DNA from 2 places in the Azospirillum sp. B510 genome. Region 2 is predicted to be linked to the other one. Evidence: predicted binding sites of a transcription regulator. Region 2 holds the regulator's gene; the other holds the start of a gene.

Region 1 (6,765 bases), 450 kb from region 2:
AATGGTGCATCACCGAGGACGCCGACCTCGGCCTGCGCCTGTTCGAGCATGGCTATGAGGCCGTCTATATGCCGGAAAGCTACGGCAAGGGCCTGGTTCCCGACAGCTTCTCCGCCTACAAGACGCAGCGTTTCCGCTGGGCCTACGGCGCCGTGCAGATCCTGAAGCATCACTGGCGCCAGTTGTCGCCGGGCGCCAAGGAGCTGACCACCGGCCAGAAATACCATTTCATCACCGGCTGGTTGCCCTGGTTCGCCGACGCCGCCCATATGGTGTTCGGCATCGCCGGCATCCTGTGGTCGATCGGCCTGATGGCCTTCCCCAAATATTTCGAGTTCCCGCCCAACGTCTTCATGATCCCGACGCTGAGCGTCTTCGCCTTCAAGGTCGGCGCCTCGCTCTGGCTCTATGAGGCGCGGGTGAAATGCGGCTTCTGGGACAAGGTCGGGGCGGCGGTCGCCGGCATGGCGCTGACCCATACGGTCGGCCGCGCCATGTGGCTGGGCATCTTCACCTCGGGCCGCCCCTTCGTCCGCACGCCGAAATGCGAGAACCAGCCGGCGCTGATGCAGGCCTTCCTGATGGCGCGGGAGGAACTGGTGCTGCTGGTGTCGCTGTGGGGCGCGGCGTTGGCCATCGTCATGGTCTTCGGCCATGAGAACCGTGACGCCTTCATGTGGTCGGGCCTGCTGGTGGTGCAGTCGCTGCCCTATCTCGCCGCCTTCATCACCGCGCTGATCAATGTCTTCCCCACCATCGGCTTCGGCAAGAGCAAGCCCGAGGCCGCCAATGGCGCCGTCGGGGCCGGCGCCGGCGACTGACATGGACCCAAGCCGGCGCTTTCGCATTGACGAAAGCGCCGGCTCTGCCAGACTTTACCGCTTGGGACCCTCTGTTCCGGGAGGCGGCTGATGGCGGGCACTCTCTCCTCCGGCGGCGGCATTGGTCCGCCGGAATTCAGCGTCCGCACCACTGCGGGTGTGGAACGGGCCGGCAGCGCCACCGACCGCAACCACCGCCGCAACCCGCGCAAGGAACAGCAGGACCGCGAGCAGGAGCGGCGCGGCCAGAACCCGCCGAACCCGCAACGCCGACGGCTCTACGACCTTCTGTTCGACGAGGTCGACCAGTTCGACGGGCTGGACGAGGGTCAGCGGAACCGGCTGAAGGACAATCTCCGCAGCCATCTGGCACGGCAGGCCCCGCCACCGCCATCCACCCCCTCCCCGGCCGACCATGACGAGGAGGCGCTGGCCGAAGCGCTGCTGAAGGACCCGGCGGCCCCGGTTCCGGTCGATCCGGAGCATATCGTCAAAGCCGTCACCGCCGCCGCCCCCCAACAGGACCCGGAAACCGCGCGACTGGCGGAACAGCTGCGCGATTGCCTGTCACGCAACAGCGACCGCGCCCGCAAGGTGGCGGTCTATCTCCATCTGCTGCTGACGCTGGAGGGCGCGTTCAGGCCGCACATGGTGGTGGATGTCTGAAGGAGCCGGTTCTATCGGATCGTGATCGGGCTGCCTTATTCCGCATCGACCAGGAACAGGATGCCATGGCTTCCTTCCAGGACACGGTGGCTTTTGCCCGCCGGGACGACGAAAAAGTCACCCGCCGCCATGTTGATCAGCTCGCCTTCGACGTCGAGCGTCATGGCGCCTTCGAGAACGAAAAGCGCCTCGTCGAAATCGGCATGGCTTTCCGATGGAATGCCGGCCTCATCCATGCGGATGATTTTCAGATTGGCTCCGGCGATCTTGCCAACGATCCGCGACCGCCACGCCTGAGGCAGCGTCGCCGTTTCCGCGATCAGATTGATCATCGCTTCCCCCTGAAATCCTTGATCCGCTCCTGAATCCCGCGAGCAGAAGGAAAGCCCGCCGCCCTCACAGACGGCGGGCTTCCGAAGGCAGCGGATGCCTTACTCCGGCGTGGAGGCCTCGCCGTCGGTTTCCGGGGTGCCCATCATGGCATCGGCGACCAGGCCGGCGTTGCCGCGGATCTTGGCCTCGATGGCGTCGGCCATCTCCGGGTTGTTGCGCAGGAAGGTCTTGGCGTTCTCCCGACCCTGGCCGATGCGCGTACCGTCATAGCTGAACCAGGCGCCCGACTTGTCGACCACCCCGGCCTGGATGCCGAGGTCGAGCAGCTCGCCGACCTTCGACACGCCCTCGCCATACATGATGTCGAACTCGACCACGCGGAAGGGCGGGGCCATCTTGTTCTTCACCACCTTGACGCGGGTCTGGTTGCCGACGACGGTGTCGCGATCCTTGATCGAACCGATGCGGCGGATGTCGAGACGGACGGAGGCGTAGAATTTCAGGGCGTTGCCGCCGGTCGTCGTCTCCGGGTTGCCGAACATCACGCCGATCTTCAGGCGGATCTGGTTGATGAAGATGACCAGGCAGTTCGACTTGGCGATGGAGCCGGTCAGCTTGCGCAGCGCCTGGCTCATCAGGCGGGCATGCAAGCCGACATGGCTGTCGCCCATCTCGCCTTCCAGCTCGGCGCGCGGCACCAGGGCGGCCACCGAGTCCACGACCAGCACGTCGATGGCGCCGGACCGTACCAGCGTGTCGGCGATCTCCAGCGCCTGCTCGCCGGCATCCGGCTGCGAGATCAGCAGTTCGTCGATGTTGACGCCGAGCTTGCGGGCATAGGACGGGTCGAGCGCGTGTTCGGCGTCGACGAAGGCACAGGTCCCGCCATTCTTCTGGGCCTGGGCGATGGCGTGCAGAGCCAGCGTCGTCTTGCCCGAGCTTTCCGGACCGTAGATTTCGACGATACGGCCACGCGGCAGGCCGCCGATGCCCAGCGCGATGTCGAGACCCAGCGAGCCGGTGGACACCACCTCCGTCTCGACCAGATTCTCGCGAGCGCCGAGCTTCATGATCGAGCCCTTGCCGAACGCGCGTTCGATCTGGCTCAGGGCGGCATCGAGCGCCTTCTGCTTGTCCATGGAATCCTTCTCGACCAAACGAAGCTGTGCGGACGACATGCCCGGTACCCCTCTCTTAGAACACACGGTCGGCGCTCTTGCAACGAAGCTGAATGTACTCTCTTCGTTCTTGTTTGCAAGAGCTGATGTTTCCGGTGCGTTCCCGTTTTCCGGACGTGGTCCGGGCTATCTCCCTTTCGCCTAGCGCCCGTCGCGGATGACCTCCTTCACCTTGGAGGCAAGCTGCTTCAGCGAGAAGGGCTTGGGCAGGAAATGGGCGACCTCGACCCCGTCGATCTCGCCAAGACGGTCCTCGGCATAGCCGGAAATGAAGATCACGCGCATCTCCGGCCGCAGCTCGTGGACATGGCGGGCCAGCGTCGGACCGTCCATCTGCGGCATCACCACATCGGTGATCAGCAGGTCGATGGAGGCGCCGTTGGCCTCGATCTGCTGGAGTGCCGCCTCGCCATTCTTGGCCTCCAGCACCTGATAGCCCTTGTTGCGCAGCGCGCGGGCGGAGAAGACGCGGACGGCGTCCTCATCCTCCACCAGCAGGATGGTGCCGCTGCCGGTCAGATCGCTGCCGCGCCGCTCACGCGGCTCCGCCACATCGACCGGACGCAGGTCGCCCTGGTGATGCGGCAGCAGGATGGTGAAGGTGGTTCCCTCCCCCACCGCCGAATCGACCAGGACGAAGCCGCCGGTCTGCCGCACAATGCCATAGACCGTCGACAGGCCGAGCCCGGTGCCCGACCCGACCTCCTTGGTCGTATAGAAGGGCTCGAAGATGCGTTGCAGATTCTCGCGCGCGATGCCGCAGCCGGTGTCGATCACATCGATGGAGACGTAGCCGCCGGGCGGAACCGTCTCATGCTCCCGCCGTTCCGGCTCGCTGACGACATGGTTGGTGGTGTTGATGGTCAGCTTGCCGCCGCCGGCCATGGCGTCGCGGGCATTCACCACCAGATTGATGATGACCTGTTCCAACTGGTTCTGGTCGACCTTGACCAGCCCCAGCTCGCGGCCATGGATCATCTTCAACTCGATATTCTCGCCGATCAGCCGGCGCAGCAGGTTCGCCAGCTCCGCCAGCACGTCGGTCACGTTGATGACGCGCGGTTGCAGGGTCTGCTGGCGCGAGAAGGCCAGAAGCTGCCGTACCAGATTGGCGGCGCGGTTGGCGTTCTGCTTGATCTGCATGATATCGCTGAAGGACTGGTCGCCCGGCTTGTGCCGCAGCAGCAGCAGGTCGCAGAAGCCGATCATCGCCGTCAGCAGGTTGTTGAAGTCGTGCGCCACGCCACCGGCCAGCTGGCCGACCGCCTGCATCTTCTGCGACTGGGCGAACTGCGCCTCCAGGCTCTTGCGCTCGGTCATGTCGATGAAGTGCAGGATCAGCCCGACGCCATCCCCCCGCCCCATCTCCATCCGGCCATCGGTGCGGACCGGGTTGGCCAGGCGCCGGGCATAGAGCTGGGCGGTCAGTTCCCGCCCGCCGGACAGCCGCACCTCGAGCGGGTGGGCCGGATCGGCGCCACCCTGCACCGATTTCAGCCGGGTGGTCACCACCTCGCGCTCCGCCGGGACGATCAGCTCGGCCATCGGGCGGTCGATGACGCTGCCGGCCTCGCTGCCGATCAGCGCCAGGAAGGCCTCGTTGCATTCCGTCAGTTGCCCGGTCTCGTCCACCAGGGCGATGCCGATCGGCGCATCCTCGAAAAAACGCTGGAAGCGCTGCTCGGACAGGCGCAACGCCTCCTGCCATTCCCGCTCGGGAGACAGGTCGCGCACCACCGACCGGGTGTGGATGGTGCCGTCGTCGGCATGCACCACGCTCTGAGCCACCGCCACCTGGAAACGCCGGCCACGCAGGCCGACCATGGTCAGCTCGCCGCGCTGCTCGCCGCCGCCGTGATCGAACAGGTCATACGGGGCGGCGGTGAGCGGCGGGGCGGCCAGGATGCCGTGCAGCCGCGCGTCGCCGTCGGTCAGGTCGCCGGGTAGCGCCTCCAGCCACTGGGCCAGCGTGGCGTTGACGAACAGGAACTGGCCGTTCTGGTCGACCGAGAAGAAGCCGACCGGCGCATGCTCCATGAAATCGGCGAGCTTGGCCTGCTCGCGCAGCATGACATGCTCCAGTTCGCGCCTCGCGGTGATGTCCTCGACCCGCCAATGGACGGAACCGGGAAAGCCGCCCACCGGCTGGCCCTGCACCTTGCGCCATTCCGGCGGCTGGCCGTCCAGCGCCGGGATCGCCAGTTCGGCCGAAGCGGCGGCCCCGGCCTTCACCCGCTCCCGCAGACGGCGGAACTCCCGCGCGCTGTCGGGGTCCCCGGCGAACTGACGCGCCAGGGAGTCCAGCGGCCGTTCGCCACGGCGCCAGCCCGCCAGTTCGCGGAAGGCGGCGTTGATGAACACCACCTCCTCCATCCCGTCACAGAGCAGTTGACCCGCCGGCATCCCCTCCAGCGCACCGCCGAGCAGCGCGCCGACGCGCGCCGACCGCCGCACCATGACGATGCTGCGGCCGATCAGCAGAGCCACCCCCAGCGCCGCCAGCAGCGCCCCCAACCAGCCGAGCGCGTCGCTGTCCAGCAGAAGTCCGGCGACCAGCACCAGCAAGCCGGTTGGGGCCGTCGCATACTGCGTGACCATCAGCAGACGGCCGGACGATGCTCCACGCTTCGCCGCGGTGCGTGCCGTGTCGGAAAGGGAAGTTGTGTCGTCCACCAATCGTCAAACCCCACACCGTCTCCCTGGGAAATGCCGCGGACCGGGCACCTCCATCGCGCAGCCAGCGATGGTCGGTTGCCCGCCCCGGTTCCGTCAACCGCCACGGAGCCGGATCAGTTGCGCAACGACCGCCCTTTAAGCTTGAAGACATAGGTAATGACTTCGGCGACCGCCCGATAATGCTCGGATGGGACTTCCTCGTCGATATCGCAAGCGGCATAGAGCGCCCGGGCAAGAGGTGGGTTTTCTATGACCGGAACATTGTTCGATTCGGCGATCTCGCGGATCTTGAAGGCGACCTGATCGACGCCCTTCGCCAGCACCAGCGGCGCGCCCATCTGGCTGGGGTCGTATTTCAGCGCGACCGCGAAATGGGTCGGGTTGGTGACCACCACGTCGGCGTCCGGCACCGCCGCCATCATGCGCTTGCGCGCGCGCTCGAAGCGGATCTGGCGGATGCGGCCCTTGACGACGGGGTCGCCTTCCTGCTGCTTGTGCTCGTCCTTGACCTCCTGCTTGGTCATCTTCATCTGCTTGTCGAACTGCTTCTTCTGCCACAGGAAGTCGCCGGCGGCGATGAAGGTGAGGACGACGAGGACCCAGATCAGCAGGCGGTGGGCCAGCCCGTCCATCTGCGACAGCATGGTGATGAGGTCGATGCCGATATAGGTTTCGATGCCGCCGAACATCGGCCGCAGCGCCATATAGGCGACGCCGCCGACCACCGCCAGCTTGACGATGCTCTTCAGCAGCTCCACCGCCTGGTTGGCCTTGAACATGTTCATCAGGCCGGGCAGCGGGTTCAGCTTGCTGAATTTCGGCTCGATCAACTGCCACGAGACATGGAAGCCGGTCTGCCCGATGGTCGCCATCACGCCGGCCACCACGAACAGCAGGATCGGCAGCCACAGCGCCCACATGACGTCGCGCATGACCCGGAACAGCAGGGCGCCGACGCCGGCCCGGTCGAAGGTGAACTGATCGAGATTCTCGAAATAATAGTTCAGGCGGAAGACCAGCCCCTTCATGGTGCCGGGCAGGACGGAGACCAGGACCACCAGCATCGCCGCGACCATCAACCAGTTCGCGGC
Region 2 (6,765 bases):
TTGGCGAAGTCGAAGCGGGAGGCCGAACGGCCGATGTTTTCCAGGTTGAACCACTCGATCGCCTGCTCGGTGGAGATGATCTCGTCATCGCCATGCGACCAGCCGAGCCGCAGCAGGTAATTGCGGATGGCTTCCGGCAGATAGCCCATGTCGCGATAGGCATCGACGCCGAGCGCGCCGTGGCGCTTGGACAGCTTCGCGCCGTCGGGCCCGTGGATCAGCGGGATATGGCCGAAGCGCGGCAGGTCCCAGCCCATGGCGTTGAAGATCTGGATCTGACGGAAGGTGTTGGTCAGATGGTCGTCGCCGCGGATGACGTGGGTCACGCCCATGTCGTGGTCGTCCACCACCACCGCCAGCAGATAGGTCGGCGTGCCGTCGGCGCGCAGCAGGATCAGGTCGTCGAGCTGGGCGTTCTGCACCGTCACCTCGCCCTGGACGAGGTCGTTGAGGACGGTCTGTCCCTCCTGCGGCGCCTTCAGCCGGATCACCGGGGCCACCCCCTCCGGGGCGTCGGAGTCGGGGCGGTCGCGCCAGCGGCCGTCATAACGCATCGGCTGTCCGGCGGCCTTCTGGGCGGCGCGCATCTCCTCCAGTTCCTCCGGGCTGCAATAGCAGCGGTAGGCCTTGCCGGCGGCCAGCATCTGGTGCGCCACCTCGGCATGACGGTCCTTGCGTCCGAACTGGCTGATGGCGTCGCCGTCCCAATCCAGCCCCAGCCACTTAAGCCCGTCGAGGATGGCGTCGACCGCCGCGTCGGTGGAGCGTTGCCGGTCGGTGTCTTCGATCCGCAGCAGGAACTTGCCGCCGGTGTTGCGGGCGTACAGCCAGTTGAACAGGGCGGTGCGGCCACCGCCGATGTGCAGAAAGCCGGTCGGCGACGGAGCGAAGCGGGTGACGACGGTCATCGGTCTCTCAATTTCCGGTTCGGCGCTGGTATGATGCGCCGGTGGTTCGACACCGTGGTTTAACACAGCCACCGGGCTTGGAGGCAATGCGATGCGCGCATGGACGATCGCCATGGGGTACGCGGGCGTCATCGCCGCGCCGGGAGTCCGTTCCCGGTGACGGCGGCCGGCTGGCCGGAGGAGGAGACGGACGGTCCGGCGGCGCTCGGCGGCGGCTGGCGGCGCCTGCTGGCGCTCACGGGCAGGCGACTCGCGGCGTTGGCCGAGGCCGAGGCGGAGCGCTGGGTGTTGTGGCTTCCCGTCGCCTTCGGGGCCGGGGTATCGCTGTATTTCGGCCTGCGCCAGGAGCCTGTCTGGTGGAGCGGGTTGGCCGCGGCCGGCTGCGGCGGCGGTCTGCTGCTGATGGTGCGGCGCTGGTTCGCGCTGGCCGCCGCCGTGACGATGCTGCTGATGGTGGCCGCCGGCTTTCTGGTGGCCCAGGCCCATACCGCGCGGGTGGCGGCGCCGGTCCTGAGCCGCTGCATCGCCGGCGCCACCGTCACCGGCCGGGTGATGGCGGTGGAGCGGCGGCCGGGGGCGTCCCGCATCACCTTGCGGGAGGTGACGGTCAGCCGGCTGGCGCCGGAACGGACGCCGGCGGCGCTGCGCATCCGCCTGTCGGACCGTTATCCCGCTCCGCCGCCCGGATCGGTGGTGCGGGTGCGGGCGACGCTGCTGCCGCCCCAGGCGCCGGCCGAACCGGGGGCCTTCGATTTCCAGCGCCGGGCCTGGTTCATGGGGCTCGGCGCCACCGGCTTCGCCACCGGTGGGCCCGAGCAGATCGAGGCGCCGCCGGTGACGGGGTGGAGCACGATCGCCATCGCCTTCGAGCGGGCGCGCGGCGCCATCGCCGAGCGCGTGGCCACCGCCATCGGCGACCCGGTCGAGGCCAGCGTCACCACCGCCCTGTTGAACGGCGAGGAGTTCGGGATCCCGGATGGGACGATGGACGACTTCCGCAACAGCGGACTGGCGCATCTGCTGTCAATCTCGGGCCTGCATGTCGGCATCGCCGCCGGCATCCTGTTCTATGTGGTCCGGGCGCTGCTGGCGCTGGTGCCCTACATCGCGCTGCGCTGGCCGATCAAGAAGATCGCGGCTCTGTTCGGCATCCTGTCGGCGCTCGCCTACACGCTGCTGGTCGGGGCGCCGTTGCCGACGGTGCGGTCGGTGCTGATGACCGGCATGGTGATGGGGGCGATCATGCTCGACCGCCATCCCTTGAGCATGCGGCTGGTCGCCTTCGCCGGGATGGTCACCATCGCCATGGATCCGGAGGGGATGCTCGGCCCCAGCTTCCAGATGTCCTTCGCGGCGGTGGTGGCGCTGATCGCCGCCTTCGAGCGCGGCAGTCCCCGGTTGGCCGAGTGGCGACGCGATGCCGGGTGGGTCGTGCGCGGGCTGTTCTATGTCGGCGGCATTCTGCTGACCAGCGTGGTGGCGACGCTGGCGACCTTGCCCTTCTCGCTCTTCCATTTTCAGCAGATCGCCTTCTATGGCGTGCTGTCGAACCTGATCGCCATTCCCATCACCTCCTTCTGGGTCATGCCGTGGAGCCTGATCGCCTATGCGCTGCTGCCCTTCGGATGGGAGGAGCCGGCGCTGATCGCCATGAACTGGGGGGACCGCGCGGTGATCTGGACCGCCGAATTCTTCGGCCGTCTGCCCTGGGCGTCGCTGACCGTGCCGGCGATGCCGGCCGGGGGTTTCACGGCGCTGGTGCTGGGCGGCATCTGGCTCTGCGTGTGGACGCGGCGGTGGCGCTGGCTGGGAATGCTGCCGATCCTCGCCGGCCTGGCCGCACCGATGCTGGCGGAGCGGCCGGACGTGCTGGTGGCCGGGGATGGCACGGTGATGGCGGTGAGGATGCCGGATGGGCGGCTCAGCGCGTCGGTCAAGGGGGGCGGACGGGTGACCGAGACCTGGCGGGAGCGGGATGGCGAGCGGACGGCGGCCGACCCCTGGCCGGCGGCGGGAGAATGGAGCGACGGGGAGCGGTCGCTGGGCTGCGATGGGCTGGGCTGTCTTTATCGGGTACGGGGGAGGAGCATGGCCCTGTCCCGCCTGCCGGATGCGCTGGACGAGGATTGCGGGGCGGCGGATGCGGTGGTGACGACGGCGGTGGCGCGCGGATGCCGGGCGGATCTGGTGATCGACCGCTGGGCATTGCGCCATGAGGGGGCGCATGCGCTGACCGTCACGGCCGATGGGATAAAGGTGGAGACGGTGCGGGGCGTGCGGGGCGATCGGCCCTGGACCGGAGGGAGGTGAATGTGGGCGGGCTCCTTGCCCCCCCGACCCTCCCCCGCCGGGCGGGGGAGGGGGTGTCAGCGTCTCAGTATTTCCGAACGAGCCCGACCAGCTTGCCCTGCACGCGGACGCGGTCGGCGCCGAAGATGCGGGTTTCATAGGCGGCGTTGGCGGGTTCCAGCGCCACCGTGTTGCCCTTGCGGCGCAGGCGCTTCAGCGTCACCTCGCCCTCATCGACGAGAGCGACGACGATGGTGCCGTTCTCCGCCGAGTCACAGCGCTGGATGATGATGGTGTCGTGGTCGAGAATACCGGCCTCGACCATCGAGTCGCCGGACACCTCCAGCGCGTAATGGTCGCCGGTGCTCAGCATCGAGGCGGGGATATCGACGAAGGCGCTGTTGTCGCGCAGGGCTTCGATCGGGGTGCCGGCGGCGATGCGGCCATAGAGCGGCAGTTGCACCGTCTCGTTCGCGGACGCCGGAGCGGGGGCGGGCGGGGCGGCGTCACGGCTGGCGAAGGCGAAATCGCCCCGGATGACGTTGGGCTGGAATTTCGGCTTGACGGCGGCACGGGAACGGGCGGCGTCCAGCCCCTCGGGCAGGCGGAGAACCTCCAGCGCGCGGGCGCGATGGGGCAGGCGGCGGATGAAGCCGCGTTCCTCGAGCCCGGTGATCAGGCGGTGGATGCCCGACTTGGACTTCAGCCCCAGGGCGTCCTTCATCTCGTCGAACGACGGCGAGACACCGCCCTGGCCGAGCCGTTCGTGGATGAACAGCAGCAATTCATGCTGCTTGCGCGTGAGCATCGATGCCTCCCGGCCGTCGCCAGACTGAAGATGGAACAAAAACCAAACGTTGCTCCCCTGTTCTAGTTTGGTTCCTGGGGCGCGTCAAGCCCCCACCGTCCTATTTGAGAACTTGAATGGAACATTTGGAACGGTATGAAACGGTTTTCCCGCCTCCGTTCACTGTTCAATCCGCAAGGTCGCGAGGATGGCGGGCGGTCAGACGCTGAGCGCTCCATCAGTCAGGGGAAGCACGGCCACCATGGCGCCGGCCGGCTCCGGGTCGGCATTGGGCGGGCGACGGATCAGGCAGTCGGCCTGGGCGTAAAGCGAGGTGATGGCGCTGTCCTGGCGGGCGAAGGGCGTCACCGTCGGAATGCCGTCGGGGCCGGTGGCCAGGGTCGCGCGCAGGTAATCCTCGCGGCGGTCGTTGGCCTTCAGGGCGGTGGCCAGGCGGGCGCGCGGCGGCGGGCGGTCGTCCTCGGGCGGCAATCCCTGCAACAGGCGCAGGACCGGGCGTAGGAACAGCAGGGCGGTGACACCGGTGGAAACCGGATTGCCCGGCAAGCCCAGCAGCGGAACCGACCCGGCGCGCCCGAACATCACCGCCTTGCCCGGCCGCATCGCCACGGCCTGAACCTCCAGCGTCAGCCCGTAGTCGGCCAGAACGTCGCGCACAAGGTCGTAATCGCCATGGGCGGCGCCGCCGGTGGTGACCAGCAGGTCGCAGCCGGCCGCTCCCTTCGCCAGTGTGGCGACACTGTCCGGCGTGTCCCTGGCGACGCCGAGATTGTGGGCGAGGCCGCCCTGGGCGGTGACCAGGGCGCACAGGCCGAGCGCGTTGGTGCTGACGATCTGGCTCGGCCCCAGCGGGTCGCCGGGCAGGGCGATCTCGTCGCCGGTGGCGAGGATGGCGATGCGCGGCCGGCGATGGACCGACAGCCAGGGCAGATTGCCGCCGGCGGCCAGCGCGATGTCGCGGGCGGTCAGGCGCCGGCCCCGCGGCAGCAGCTCCTGCCCGGCCGTGAAGTCGAATCCAGCCTGCCGGACGAAGCGGCCGGCGACCACGGCGCGGCCGATCCGGACGCTGGTATCGTCGGCGTCGCAATCCTCCTGCATCACCACGGCGTCGGCGTCCTCGGGCAGGGGCGCGCCGGTGAAGATGCGCACGGCCTCGCCCGGCCCGATCCTGCCGGCGAAGGCATGGCCGGCGGCGGATTCGCCGATGCGGCGGAGCGTGACGGGTGTCTCCGCGGTCGCGGCGGCGATGTCGGCGGCGCGCACCGCCCAGCCATCCATGGCGGCGGCGTGGAAGGGCGGCTGGGTCAGGCGGGCGATCGCCGGTCCGGCCAGCACCCGGCCGAGAGCCTCGGGCAATGCCACGGTCTCCGCCGGCAGCGGGGCGAAGGCCGACAGGATGCGCGCGCGCGCCTCGGCGACGGAGATCATGGCGTCAGGTCCCGGCTGATGGAACGGCGGGCGTCACGGCGGCGCCACCCCAGTCGCCGCTCTTGCCGCCGGCCTTGTGCAGCAGGCGGACATCGGTGACGGTCATGCCGCGATCCACCGCCTTGCACATGTCGTAGACGGTCAACGCCGCGATGGTGACGGCGGTCAGCGCCTCCATCTCCACGCCGGTCTGGCCCTTCAGCTTGCAGGTGGCGGTCACGTCCACCGCGTTGCGGGCCGGGTCGCAGGAGAGATCCACCTTGACCGAGGTCAGCATCAGCGGGTGGCACAGCGGGATCAGGTCCGGGGTGCGTTTCGCCCCCATGATGCCGGCCAGCCGGGCGACCGACAGCACGTCGCCCTTCCTGACGCCGCCCTGCATGATGAGAGCCAGGGTGTCCGGCCGCATCAGCACGGTGGCGGCCGCGGTGGCGGTGCGTTCGGTGTCGGCCTTGTCGGAGACATCGACCATCACCGCCTTGCCGTCGGCGTCGAAATGGGTGAAGCCGCTCATCGGCCGGTCTCCTGAAGCGGTTTTTCCATGAAGACGCTGACGTCGTGGTCCTTGTAGCAGCCGTAGGGGCCACGGTCGGCGAAGCCGGCCCGGCGGTAGAGCGCCAGCGCCTCGTGCTGGTGTATGCCGGATTCGAGCAGCAGGGCGGACAGCCCCTCCGCCCGCGCCAGTTCCTCCAGGCGGGCGAGCAGGCGCTCGCCGACGCGGTGGCTACGGGCGGATGGATCGACATACATCCGCTTGACCTCGCCATAGCCGCCCGGCCGATAGCCGGAATGATCGACGCGCAGCGCGGCGCAGCCGACCGGCACGCCGTCCTTGCGGGCGACGAGGAAACGGACGTCCGCCGCCTCCAGCGAGGCGATGTCCAGCAGGTGGCAGGTCTCCGCCGGATAGAGGTCGAGCAGATAGCGGTCGAGGGCGGCGACCAGCGCGATCACCGCGTCCTGGCGCGGGCTTTCCGTGGCGATCGCGATGTCATTGGTCGAGACGGCCGCCATCGGATCAGACCGGGGCGAGCAGGGCGCGGGTGGCGGCGGTGACGTCGGCCTGCCGCATCAGCGATTCGCCGACCAGGAAGCAGCGGGCTCCGACCTTCGCCATCCGTGCCAGATCGGCGGGGGTGTGGAGCCCGCTTTCGGCGACCAGCATGCGGTCGGCCGGCACATTGGCCGCCAGCTCCTCCGTCGTCGCGATGTCGACGGTGAGCGTCTTGAGGTTGCGGTTGTTGACGCCGAGCAGCGGCGTCCTCAGCGCCAGCGCGCGGTCCAGCTCGGCGCGGTCATGCACCTCGACCAGCACGTCCAGTCCCTGGGCGA

Evidence for each region. The regulator LexA, encoded in region 2, represses DNA repair genes until DNA is damaged. The targets are predictions, from matches to a motif close to ATGTTCTANTTTGGTTC.
Region 1: recA (recombinase RecA) is a predicted target of LexA. The motif match lies at 3,052-3,068, and genes of this name have one in related genera.

Annotation. Positions count from the first base shown of each region.
Region 1 covers NC_013854.1:1,382,213-1,388,977, reverse strand. Annotated here, with positions in the region: gene AZL_RS06430 (glycosyltransferase family 2 protein) at 1-821, shown strand, start outside; gene AZL_RS06425 (hypothetical protein) at 912-1,487, shown strand; gene AZL_RS06420 (cupin domain-containing protein) at 1,523-1,819, opposite strand; gene recA (recombinase RecA) at 1,919-2,998, opposite strand; gene AZL_RS06410 (ATP-binding protein) at 3,140-5,671, opposite strand; gene flhB (flagellar biosynthesis protein FlhB) at 5,788-6,765, opposite strand, start outside.
Region 2 covers NC_013854.1:1,833,611-1,840,375, reverse strand. Annotated here, with positions in the region: gene gltX (glutamate--tRNA ligase) at 1-908, opposite strand, end outside; gene AZL_RS08500 (ComEC/Rec2 family competence protein) at 1,008-3,218, shown strand; gene lexA (transcriptional repressor LexA) at 3,283-4,005, opposite strand; gene glp (molybdopterin molybdotransferase MoeA) at 4,204-5,433, opposite strand; gene moaC (cyclic pyranopterin monophosphate synthase MoaC) at 5,438-5,947, opposite strand; gene AZL_RS08480 (GNAT family N-acetyltransferase) at 5,944-6,447, opposite strand; gene trpC (indole-3-glycerol phosphate synthase TrpC) at 6,452-6,765, opposite strand, start outside.